4 regions of the Virgibacillus tibetensis genome follow, and region 1 is predicted to be linked to each of the others. Evidence: riboswitches for the same ligand, from Rfam matches in the RefSeq annotation. Region 1 holds a riboswitch; each other region holds the start of a gene.
The links. A riboswitch is a leader RNA that binds a small molecule or an ion and turns the genes downstream of it on or off. The one in region 1 is predicted to bind thiamine pyrophosphate.
Positions count from the first base shown of each region.

Region 2: linked by a shared signal. The riboswitch ahead of thiT (energy-coupled thiamine transporter ThiT) and the one ahead of tenA (thiaminase II) in region 1 are both predicted to bind thiamine pyrophosphate.
Region 3: linked by a shared signal. The riboswitch ahead of thiW (energy coupling factor transporter S component ThiW) and the one ahead of tenA (thiaminase II) in region 1 are both predicted to bind thiamine pyrophosphate.
Region 4: linked by a shared signal. The riboswitch ahead of QGM71_RS13685 (YkoF family thiamine/hydroxymethylpyrimidine-binding protein) and the one ahead of tenA (thiaminase II) in region 1 are both predicted to bind thiamine pyrophosphate.

Region 1 covers NZ_JARZFX010000002.1:374,694-377,872, forward strand. The annotation lists gene QGM71_RS06605 (S8 family serine peptidase) at 1-505, opposite strand, end outside; gene upp (uracil phosphoribosyltransferase) at 819-1,451, shown strand; TPP riboswitch at 1,551-1,646, shown strand; gene tenA (thiaminase II) at 1,756-2,451, shown strand; gene QGM71_RS06620 (DoxX family protein) at 2,819-3,179, shown strand, end outside.
Region 2 covers NZ_JARZFX010000011.1:15,711-18,889, reverse strand. The annotation lists gene QGM71_RS16705 (M3 family oligoendopeptidase) at 1-1,146, shown strand, start outside; TPP riboswitch at 1,222-1,323, shown strand; gene thiT (energy-coupled thiamine transporter ThiT) at 1,430-1,999, shown strand; gene QGM71_RS16695 (general stress protein) at 2,160-2,510, opposite strand; gene QGM71_RS16690 (hypothetical protein) at 2,663-3,179, shown strand, end outside.
Region 3 covers NZ_JARZFX010000014.1:34,471-37,649, reverse strand. The annotation lists gene thiD (bifunctional hydroxymethylpyrimidine kinase/phosphomethylpyrimidine kinase) at 1-686, opposite strand, end outside; gene thiW (energy coupling factor transporter S component ThiW) at 864-1,352, opposite strand; TPP riboswitch at 1,438-1,554, opposite strand; gene QGM71_RS18130 (DUF1801 domain-containing protein) at 1,683-2,036, opposite strand; gene QGM71_RS21895 (phosphotransferase) at 3,161-3,179, shown strand, end outside.
Region 4 covers NZ_JARZFX010000007.1:15,971-19,149, reverse strand. The annotation lists gene QGM71_RS13690 (TetR/AcrR family transcriptional regulator) at 1-454, opposite strand, end outside; TPP riboswitch at 961-1,067, shown strand; gene QGM71_RS13685 (YkoF family thiamine/hydroxymethylpyrimidine-binding protein) at 1,169-1,768, shown strand; gene QGM71_RS13680 (ECF transporter S component) at 1,770-2,348, shown strand; gene QGM71_RS13675 (ABC transporter ATP-binding protein) at 2,345-3,179, shown strand, end outside.

The sequences.
Region 1 (3,179 bases):
CGTCCGCCCATTCTTTCGTATAATCAACTACTGAAGTCCCACCGGAAATTGCTAGATCTGAGTGTGAAGAAATACCCGTATCTATGATTGCTATATTAACCCCACTTCCAGTAAAGCCATCCTCCCAAGCAAATGTACTGCCGATTAATTGGACATTCCATTCTTCCGTTTCTGTTAATTCCCTTGATTCAGAGATTTCCTCTATATATTGAGTATGATTTGATAATGTAACGGAAACATTATTTTCTATGTACGCAACATTGTCGTTTTGTTCCAATTCAGGCAAATTGTTTTGATCTATAGTTACAGCTATTGCTGATAAATTACTAAACTGATAGTCTACTTCACTGCTTTTTTCAATAATCAACGCTTTACCACGTTCATTTTCATAACCAATAATTACTTCAATCTCATTACTGCTCATTCCGTGAATGCTTACAGGATGGTATGAAATGATAAGTAGTGCAGACAACAGCAAAAAGACGGTGCGATATAACTTTGACAATTCTCTAACCCCCTTTATATCTATACTATTACTAGATTTTAACAGTTTGGTGATAGTTTGTCTGTACTTTCTGCTAAAATTTGCTGCTATTTGTCAGACTTGATTTTTCCTTCTCAAAATAGATGGCTCACTCTATAACTTATATAAAACCAACTTTGATAACTGTTACGTATAATCTCTTTTTTTCAAACTCATATATTATATTGAGTGATTTGAATAATTTATGGGACGAAAAAGAAACATTTCGAGATTCTTGTCATTTTAAATTTTCTACTGTACTATTTAATTTAATGTTACAAAGGAGGTTATTATAATGGTCAAAAAAGTGCATGTCCTGGACCACCCATTAATTCAACATAAATTAACCATTATTCGAGATAAAAATACCGGACCAAAGGAATTCCGTGAGTTAGTAGATGAGATATCTACTTTAATGGCCTATGAACTGACCCGAAATCTGGCGCTGCAAGTAGTAACAATTGAAACACCAATTAAAAAAATGAATGCAAAGAAATTATCTGGCAAGAAAATTGGAATTGTACCAATCATGCGCGCAGGATTGGGCATGGTTAATGGTATTACAAGAATGATCCCGGTCGCTAAAGTAGGCCATATAGGTTTATACCGCGACCCTGAAACATTAAAAGCAATTGAATACTACGTTAAACTGCCAACAGACATACAAGGACGGGAGCTAATCGTCGTTGATCCAATGCTGGCAACTGGCGGTTCCGCCTCAGCAGCTATCCAGGCGTTGAAAGACAGAGGTGCAGTAAATATTAAATTCTTATGTCTTATTGCCGTACAAGAGGGAATCGATGCGATACATAAAGACCATCCGGAAGTAGACATATTCACCGCATCCATAGATCAGGGATTAAATGACAAAAGCTATATCATCCCCGGCTTTGGCGATGCAGGCGACCGCCTGTTTGGCACAAAATAATTAAAAAGGGCAGCTAACTGGCTGTCCTTTTTGTTATGTCTGCAACAATAGTTGACTTTAGTTTTACATGTGATAGGCTGAATATATAATTTCATAAATCGTTTCCGCTAGGGGAGCCTTGTTTAAGGCTGAGACTTATGACCCTTAGAACCTGATCTGGTTAGCACCAGCGGAGGGAAGTGGAAAGTCACTTAACTATTCAACCAATCTGTCCTTTTTAAGGGATAGTTTCATAGGGATTCCTTTAAGTGCTTCTCTTTCCTCCTCTATCAGTCGGAAACAAACTAAGAGGAGGAATTTTTGTATGCTATTTACAGAAACATTAAGAGAGGCTACAAGAAACAGCTGGGAACAAAGCCTAAATCATCCTTTTGTTACAGGTATTGCAAATGGAGATTTACCATTGGAAACTTTTAAGTATTATATTTTACAGGATATCTACTATTTAAATCATTTTGGAAAGGTACATGCGTTGGCGGCTGCACAGGCCGATGACTTCCGGATCACTGCTATGCTTGCTGATAAAGCAAAACATACTGCAGAGGCAGAACTAACTGTTCATAAAGAACATGCAGCTATCCTGAATATTACAGATAAAGAACTGAATCAGTTTAAACCAGCGCCGACAGCATATGCTTATACTTCTCATTTATACCGTGCGGCCCTATCAGGCAGCCTCGGTCAGACAATTGCTGCACTGCTTCCTTGCTATTGGCTCTATGCCGATATTGGAAAGACCTATCAGAACGTAAAACCATCTGAAGCAATCTATCAAAATTGGATTAACACCTACGCCAGTGAATGGTTCCATGCATCCACCCAGGATCAGATCGACTTGCTGAATCGAATAGCTGAAGATGCGAATGAAAAAGAGAAAGAAAAAATGAAAGAACAGTTCGTAATTGCTAAAGAGTATGAGCTTGCGTTCTGGGAGATGGCCTACACGAAAGAAGTTTGGATGTCAGAACGAAAAAATAGTTCTTCAGCTTCTAAAAAATAAATTGTGAAATCTGGCGCTGTACCGAGCAAAGCTTGGTGCAGCGTTTTTATGTGCACAGTTTTCACTATGTCAATTTTATTTATTACTCGCCCCTCCCTAAGTAATTTCTACGTTTAATCCAGCAAACCATTCGTCAAAATATATCCATACCAGAAAGTGGCTGCTATTAACACTATTGGCATGCTGTTAATGTCAGATTTCTGTCATAACTTTGTTACTATATTGCGAATAATGTAGTATACCAATTCTGTATTTTTAGTATCATGGTATGATTTAACTGTGCTACATACACCTTTACAGCTCATTGTGAATTATTACACAATGAATCAAACAACAAATAAGAAACATAGTTAAGGAGCTGGTTTACATGATTATGAATTTTATCAGAAGCAATAAAGCAGTTGCTGGTATTTTGGCTCTATTAAGAATATATATTGGGTTTAGATGGATGACAGCTGGATTTGGAAAGTTGACCAGTGGGGGATTTGATGCGGGTGGATTTATCAAGGTAGCAACCGAGAGTTCGGCGGTGCCCGGCTGGTGGGCAGTATTTTTGGAAACTGTAGCATTACCCTACCAGGGATTCTTTTCAATTATGGTTACGTGGGGTGAATTATTAGTGGGTATCGCCCTTATTCTGGGCATTTTCACCAACTTTGCAGCTCTCATGGGGATCACCATGAACCTCTCCTTCCTATTCAGCGGGTCTGGCATAATTGACGCGCAAA
Region 2 (3,179 bases), on a different contig from region 1:
GTTTTTGAACAATTAGATAAAGCTTGGAAAGAAAAGGCTGATTTATTTGGACAAACTTTAAATCATTTGGCAGGCTTTCGTCTCCAAACCTATAAACACAGAAACTGGGCTGATGTTTTAAAAGAACCTTTAACCATTAACCGTATGCAGAAAGAAACATTAGACGCTATGTGGAAGGCGATAACGAATAATAAACATCATTTTGTAAAATTTCTTGAAAAGAAGGCTGAAATATTAGGATTGGAGAAACTGAGCATGTACGATGTTGGTGCTCCTGTGACTAAATCTGTTAAAAAGTCCAGTTATACAGAGGGAGCAAGCTTTATTGTTGAGCAATTTCGGGAGTTTAGTCCGAAAATGGCTGACTTTGCTCAGATGGCGTTTGATAAACGCTGGATAGAAGCGGAAGACCGTTCTGGTAAGCGTCCAGGTGGATTCTGTACTAGTTTTCCGGATAGTGAACAAACACGTATTTTCATGACGTACTCTGGAACTACCTCTAATATTGCAACACTTGCACACGAATTAGGGCATGCTTATCATCAGCATGTAATGAATGATGTTAATGGATTAAACCAGCGGTATGCAATGAACGTTGCTGAGACAGCTTCTACATTTGCAGAAATGATTGTTGCTGATGCTTCTGTGAAAGGTGCACAAAATAAAAAAGAGAAACAGGCATTACTAGAAGACAAAATTCAACGCAGCGTTGCCTTCTTTATGAATATACATGCCCGTTTTATTTTTGAAAACAATTTTTATGAAGAACGAAGAGAAGGTTTAGTTTCCGTGAATCGATTAAACGAGTTGATGATCGAAGCACAAAAAGAGGCATATGGTGATGCGCTTGAAGAGTACGATCAAAACTTCTGGGCGTCTAAGCTTCACTTCCATATTACAGGTGTGCCGTTTTATAATTTCCCTTACACATTTGGTTATCTTTTCAGCTTGGGTATCTATGCGCATGCAAAGGAGAAGGGTGGAAGCTTTGAAGAATCATATATTGAGTTGCTTAGGGATACTGGACGGATGAATGTGGAAGAATTGGCAAGAAAGCACTTAAACGTAGATTTAACAACTACTGATTTTTGGGAGTCTGCCATCCAGTTATGTGTAAAGGACGTAGAGGAATTCCTCTCACTCTAGTAAGGAATGTTATGTAAAATTGTAAATATATGATTGATACGGTATACTATAAGTAACGAAAAAAGCAATATAATAGAAGCCTTCAGGGGGAGCCATTTGGCTGAGAGTGAACAAATTTGTTCTTACCCTTTGAACCTGTTAGTTAATACTAGCGTAGGGATGGTGGCTTTTTTGATGGAATAAAAGCAATGTGAGCGGATTCCCCATCAGGAAGTCTTCCCCTTGGCATTGCTTTTTTTGTGCAAAAAATAGAACTTAGCTTTAAAAAGGGGAGAGAGTTTAGATGAAATCAAAGCGTACATTGTTTTTAATTGAGGTAGCAATTTTTACAGCATTGGCTTTATTGTTGGATATTCTTCCGTTGTCCTTCAAAATTTGGGCACAGGGTGGATCCATATCTTTTGCAATGATTCCGATTTTTATCATAGCATTTCGCTGGGGAATTAAAGGCGGTTTGCTTGCAGGGTTTTTATGGGGGGTATTGCAGGTTGCTACAGGTACTGCATATATCCTGCACCCATTACAAGGGTTTATTGATTATGCTATTGCGTTTACCGTATTAGGGTTCGCTGGTATCTTTGCAAAACAAATCCAACAAGCAGTTAAAGAAAAGAGTACTAAGGTATACCTTACGTATATCGCACTCGGCGTGCTTCTAGGGTCAGTATTACGTTTTATTGCACACTATTTTGCTGGCATCGTATTTTTTGGATCGGCAATTGAAGGGCAGCCAGTCTGGTTGTACTCGTTAGTATATAATGGTTCTTATATGTTACCATCCTTTATTTTATGTACCGTGCTTGTATTCTTTTTATTCCACAAGCAGCCTAAAACATTATTAAACGCGTCTTAAAAGATTACTAGTCCGCTCACATTAAGGTAACCTCTTCATATAAAAGAGGTTACCTTTTCATTTGGTTCATTCCCTCACGTTTTGCTGCAATTATTATAAAATCATAAAACGATGTAAAATGAAAAGGACAACCTATGCGCATTAGGTTGTCCACTTTTATTTAAAGTAAATAGCTATTTACGGCTTCATTATTTGTCACAATTAACAGCACTTTACCTTCATCCATATCTTCTTCATAATTTTCTGCTTCCGCTTTGGAGAACCCCATTTCTTCCAGCTTCGTGCGTAGTTCATCGCCTTTTTTACTGAATAGTGTTCCTACCGCATTGCCAAAGTCCATTTCTTTGATTCCGATGGTATTCGTGTCCGCACTTCCAGCTATGCGTTTTGTTCGATCCTCATCATGTGATAAAACATACACATCTTCTTTGTTTACACCCTTATCCTTTAAAAGGCTTATATCTGTCTTAAGTTGTTCATCATTTGAATACGTCTTAATAAATGGTTTCAAGTAGTATCTCCTCCTCTTAAGTTGTTCAATTATTATATTCCCAGGTGAAAAAGAATTAAACATGTAAACCGGACTTGAACTTAGCTTGGTAGCGCTAAGCTTGTGTTATGCATAGGCTATAGGACTATTCATCAGGAAAGGAAGAGGTATACATGGATCTAACAATTTCTCATTGGTTGTATGGTTTATTCACACTGCTAATTATAGGTACCATGGTTTTCCGTAAGGGGGTTGTGTTACCAACCTTACTTGGAACATTTGTCATAGCTTGGGTATACAAGGGGAGTTTAATTGATGGATTTACAGCCATTTTTAATGCGAATTTAGTAGCTGCGCAAGAGCTTTTCAGTATTTTTTTAATCATTACCTTCATGTTGGCCCTACTGCATTCGTTACGTGATTTGGGTGCTGATCAGAGAATGATCAGGCCAATCCAGAAAATGATGATAAATGGTCATGTTTCATTCTTTGTTCTCGTAGGTGTGACTTTTGTTATATCTTTATTCTTCTGGCCGACACCCGCAGTACCACTCATATGTGCGTTATTAGTACCTGCTGCTGTACGTTCAGGCTTACCAGTTATGACCGCTGCGGTTGCCATAGCGCTTGCAGGGCAGGGGATGGCGCTTTCTTCTGACTATATTGTGCAGGTTGCACCTAGTTTATCAG
Region 3 (3,179 bases), on a different contig from region 1:
AAATAGGCAGTAATAGCAGCAGAATACGTACAGCCCGTTCCATGCGTATTTGTAGTATCTATTCGTTTAGCAGAGAAGGTATGCAGTTCAGACCCATCATATAGAAAATCTACAGCATCACCCTCCATATGTCCTCCTTTGACAAGTGCCGCTCCTGCATTAAACTGTTCTACAATTTGTACAGCTGCCTGCTTCATATCATCAACTGTCTCTATCTTTTCTCCCGTAATAAATTCTGCCTCGGGGATATTCGGGGTGACTAAAGCTGTTAGTGGTAAAAGATTATCCCTCAAAAAATCACGTGCATTTTCTGAAATTAACGGGTCTCCACTCGTTGCCACCATTACTGGATCCATCACATAGGGTACATCCAGGCTCGAAATTTTTTTACTGATTACTTTCATCATATCTGTATTAGCAATCATACCTGTCTTGAATGCATGGACTGGCATATCTGAAAGGACAGATTCCAGCTGCTGTTCGATCATTTCAACGGGTAGATGATGCACCCCTTGAACCCCAGTTGTATTCTGGGCAACAACGGATGTTAGTACTGACATGCCGTAGCTTTTTAATTCTTGAAACGTTTTTAAGTCTGCTTGAATTCCAGCACCACCACTAGGGTCAGTACCAGCTATTGTAAGTGAACATGCAATGCTTTTTCCTGATTGATTTGTAAATGTCATAGAAATAGCCTCCTTATATAGTTTCGGAACTAACAGGAGTGAAAGTAGATTAAATAGAGGGTTTGTTGATGTTTCCTCCGACTACTTTCCTGTGCTGGAATTATCCAGATCAGCTTCCAAGGGACTAAGGATTAACACCTTATCTCAGCAGGGATAGTTCCCCCAGTAGTTTCCTGGTTATATGTTTTGTAATACATTCTTTTGTTTAACGCGGGATACAATGAACCAACCGATAAATGCACCGGTAATACTACTTACAAGAAAAGATGGCATGAAGAATAATGCACCTGCAGAAGTACCCATCAGAATTTTTGCAAAAGGTACTGCAAAGAGAGCCCCAATGATTCCTGATCCAATTGCTTCTCCAGCGACAGCCCATATCTTCTTTTTAAAATGACGATAAAGATATCCAGCTAAGAGAGCACCAACCATACCACCTGGAAATGCCAATAGGGTACCAAGACCAAGCATGTTACGAAGTAAACCAATCATAAATGCAATAATTACAGCAGGCCCTGGACCAAGCATCACGGCCGCCATGACGTTGACTGCATGTTGTACAGGATAAGCCTTGGCAATCCCAGCTGGAAACCAAAGTAGTTGTGCCCCCAGTGTTCCAATTGCTACAAATACGGACATGGTCGTTATTAACTGTGTTCGATTCATCCAATTCCTCCTCTAAAAAAGTGCACCAAAAAAGCCAGATCTCATCACAAGAAGACCTGGCTTAAAATAAGCTGAAATAGATTAGACTTATCGTCTGCTACTTCCCTCCGCTGGTATTATCCAGATCAGGTCCATAAGAGTCGGAAGCTTAAACGCGCTTTCCTCTCAGCCCACGATTTATTGGGCACCCCTAGTAGTAATTTTACTATGAAATTTTGGTACTTAAATCATATCAAAGATAAATATGTTTGTCACGAGTCACGAGCAATAAGTATCCTTGGAGATCAAGAATCATTGTAGTCGGTGGAGGTAGACTCTGAAGATTTTCAATCAAGTCTTCAGTCTGATTGCTTCTTTAATAAGTGCCTGATATTTGGCAGGCTGAATTTCCTCAAGTGAAGTAACTCTGATGTGGCGCATCTTCTTACCCGTTCCCTCAAGTAATTCATCTTTATCCTCTAGGCTTGCACCGAAGTAAAACCCCAGATTAACATGACCTTTGGCAGTTTGGAGGTAACAAACTAATCCATTTTCTATGTAGCAGGGTTTGTTCCATTTCATTTCTTCCACTATATTTTCTGATGTATCAAAGATGAGGTTGCGCAATGTTACTGTGATTTCTCTAATATGCTCAGGTAAGCCATTCAAAAATTCTTCAACTTCTATACTTTTATTTGCGGGCATGCCGCCAACTCCTTTCCTTACTTGAGGTTTAATTCTTCCTTCGCTTATCTTTAGAATTAGCTCATTTCTCAATCCAATTCTGTAATTCAATCGTTAGTCAACAAAGCATAACACAAGTGGAGGAAATACACGGAGACTCCAACGGGGGAGAAGCGTCAAAACCGTCCAATCTCATACGTGCGCGTTACGACCTTTTTGGCATAAATGCTGCCCTGCATTCATTCAGCGATCGCTCCACTTTATCCCGCGTTCACCCCGGTTTGTCCAGCGATCACCCCTTTGGGCGATGTGTATTTCCGTAAGCGGAGTTACGTCAATAACAAGCTACACCGTACTTAATAGATTTTGTGTAAAACAGACAAAATAAAAAGGATAGTAGGCATTGATGTTGTGTCTTACTATCCTTAAATGTATCAATGGAGCATAGCGGGCTCGAACTGCTGACCTCTTGGCTGCCGGCAAACGATAATATTGTTTCATGTTTTATAACATATTCAAGGTGTTTTAATGAATTTAATCAACGGTTTTCAATATGTTTTTTAAATTTAAAAAAGATGACCCAGTAATGAATCATCTTCGTACGATAATTAGTTGGTAAAAATATCGCCTTTAATTCGTCAAGACCGTCGGCGGTTTGCCCCCGAATACGGTAGATTGGATTTTAAAGAAAGTGGATGCCGATGTTAAAATGATTGAGATTAATAAACTGAAAGGTAGCACATCGTCCACATTGCATCACAATTCCATTCAAATAGGGGGGCAAATAAAAGATGTCGTTATTCGTCAATTTGATAACAAGGAATGGCTAATGTAGGAACTAGATCTTGCTCTACATGAAGCGGAAATTCTGCGTTTGGCTTCTCGGGTGGAAGTAGCTACAGCTGAAATAATCGCGTTTGATGAGAGTGGTCGACGTTGCGGGATGCTGGCGGTTTTAATGACGATGCTTGAAGGGTAAGTGGAATTAATCCCTCAACATATGGGGAAATGGCTGAATGGTTTAGCAGAAGCTCTTGAGAAGATACACGAAGTTGATGCAAAGCAAAGGAGTTTTCTTGGACGTATTTTACATATAATGATATTTCGACAGTGGAAGTGCCAACTTGGTCAAGCGTTCCAGGTGCATGGAGAAAAGCAATCGAT
Region 4 (3,179 bases), on a different contig from region 1:
TAATTTCGCCCGCTTGTTGCCCATCAACAATTATCTGCTGAGTCATTCCAAACATAACATCAAACCGGTCTTTCAACACCTTTTGCATTTCCGGTGATTCCTTAGAATATAACCAAAATTCGATATGAACACGCATCATCTTTTTCTTATCCAGGTTGTATGGAATATCTGTATTAATCCAGTATTTTAGTTTCTCCAGCGGACTCTTAATGTCATTTAGTCTGATTTGCAGTCTTTCCATTGCAACCGTTCTTTGTTGTTGTAGAAGATTAATAAAGATTTCCTCTTTACTATTAAAATAATTATAAACGGATCCCTTGCTCAGTTTCGAGTAGCTTACAATATCATCTACAGTAGATGCATAATATCCCTTTGCAGAAAAGCACTCCAACGCAGCTTGAAGTAAAGTTATTCTTCTTTCTTCCTTCGCCTCATCTGAAATTCTTGGAGCCATTCTACACACCTACTTTAGATAAATTTAAAACTGACTGAATAGTTTATATAAATTGTATCTCATTTTGACACAATTAGCAAGTGAATTGTTCCCTCTACTTTTTGGCTCTTTTCATATAGTTTGTTGCTATTTATATAAAGTACGACGTAGCTAGTTACTGTCATAGCTAACCGTTCAGAAAATACACTTCGGTTAAAGGGGTGAACACGGGATAAAGCTGAACAAGCGCGGAATAAAGTAAGCCGAACGCTGGAATAAGTGGAACGATCGCTGAATAAAGGCAGGCGCAGCGGTCATGCCAAAACGGTCGAATCGTACACGTGCCAGATTGGGCGTTTTTGACGCCTCCCCCCCGAGTCTCCGTGTAATTCCTCCACATGTATTGTGCTTTGTTATAACATTAACTATTGCCTTAGTAAATATTCGCTATAGGTATGTTAAATCCAATAAATGACTTTACATTATATTTACACATGTTAAGATAGATTTAGAAAACTGCATAGTAACTTTAGCACTGGGGGAGCTGTAAATACGGCTGAGAAGAACTGTTTTGTTCTGACCCTTTGAACCCGAACTGGATAATACTAGCGTGGGGAAGTGCGGTCGACGTGTATATGTCTTACGTTTATTAATTATTGACAAAGCATACAACCAGACTGCATTCCCCAGGGATGCAGTCTTTTTTATTGCCATTATAGAGGAGGAGATTTTTGTATGATTAAACAAGCTTGTACAAAAAGTGATATTGCGGGGGTTAGTTTTTCTATATACCCTATGAGTGACAATTTTGTCGATATTATTAAGGATTCGTTAGAAGAAGTTGATACATCCAAGGTTCATTTAAAAACAGATGACGTGACAACGACAGTACGTGGGAAGCTTGTCCATATTTTTGATGTAACAAAAGCTATTTTTATGTATGCAGCTAACACAGGAGAGCATGTAGCATTTCAAGCAACATACTCTTTAGGTTGTCCTGGTGATTCAACAGGAGATGCATATATGGCTGAGGATGAAAATCCACAAAACATGGAGAAAATTAAAGATATCAAGCAATTTGCTGGTTCTAAATTTTCCCTCTACCCTTTAGGTGGTGGTGATTATATGGATGTAATTTATGAACAGATCGATGCAATGAAAAAGCATGTCACCGTCTCCCCATCCCATTATTCTACTCGACTGGATGGGGAGGCAGTTGCAATATTCAATGGGTTGGAACAGGTTTTTAAAGCAACTGTTGAGGGTGGATCGAGTCATACTGTTATGACTGTTTCCATATCAGCTAATAGTCCTTCACACAAAGGAGTAAATTAATTTGAGTACTTGGCGCTTCAAAGAAATTGTTGTAATGGCAGCATTATCTGTCGTTTTTGCAGTAGTTTATTTAGCCTTTTTCCCTGTTGGAAAGGTCCTCGTCGGCTTTTTTGGACCAATAGGCTATGACCTTATTTTCGGTATATGGTTTATTGTTTCGATTATTGTAGCTTATATCATTAGAAAGCCTGGTGCTGCATTCTTATCTGAAACAATTGCAGCTATGGTGGAAGTATTAATCGGAAGTACTGCTGGCCCCATGTTAATTGTAGCCGGAATGGTACAAGGGATTGGTGCCGAAGCTGCTTTTGCTGCTACACGCTGGAAGAATTATTCCACCTGGGTTCTAATGGCAGCAGGTGTCGGCTCTGCGGTAACCAGTTTTATTTATGGCTATTTTATGAGTGGTTACGTTGCATTATCTACTGGGTATGTAATAGCGATGTTTATTACACGCGTTATTAGTGGTGCTTTAATCGCAGGTTTATTAGGTAAGGCCTTAAGTGATGGGTTAGCTAAAACCGGTGTACTGTCCAGTTTCGCATTAGGAAAAGAATATAGAAAGAAGAATGCAGCATGACACCCTTTTTAAAAATCGAGCAGCTTAGTTTACGATTTGAAACCCATCTCAATGAAGACACACTATCGAACATAAGCTTCGAGATGGAACACGGGGAGAGCATATTACTTCTTGGACCAAGTGGTTGTGGTAAAAGCACATTGACATCCTGTTTAAATGGACTTTATCCGCGTGAATTGGATGGAGAGATGAATGGACTTGTTTTTATTAATGGTAAAAAGACTACTGACTATAACCCTGGTGAACTAAGTCAATCTGTTGGGGTGGTTTTTCAGGACCCTGAAACGCAATTTTGTATGCAAACTGTTGAAGATGAAGTAGCTTTTGGCCTGGAGAATATACGTATTCCCAATGAACTGATGGAGGATAAAGTGGATGAATCTTTAATGCTAGTAGATATGCTTCCATATAAAAAACTTCCAATAGCTACTTTGTCTGGCGGACAGAAGCAAAAACTTGCACTAGCTTGTATTCTTGCGTTGGAACCATCCTTACTCATTTTAGATGAACCAACCGCTAATTTGGATCCCGTTGCTACAAAAGATTTAATTCTAACTATTCAACGTTTAAAAAAGAAAACCAATTGTGCCCTTTTAATTATTGAGCATCAATTAGATGGCTGGACAGAATTAACTGAGAGATGTGTACTGCTGAACAGCCGAGGAGAGGTTTTTTACGATGGATCCTTGCGAAAAGCAATTAAAGATAAGTTTCATGAACTTGAATCGGAAGGTATTTGGATCCCTAAAGTAACACAGTATCTAATAAACCATTTAGACGACGGGTTAGCAACTGTACCACTTACGTTAGATGATTTTTCAAAACAGGCCC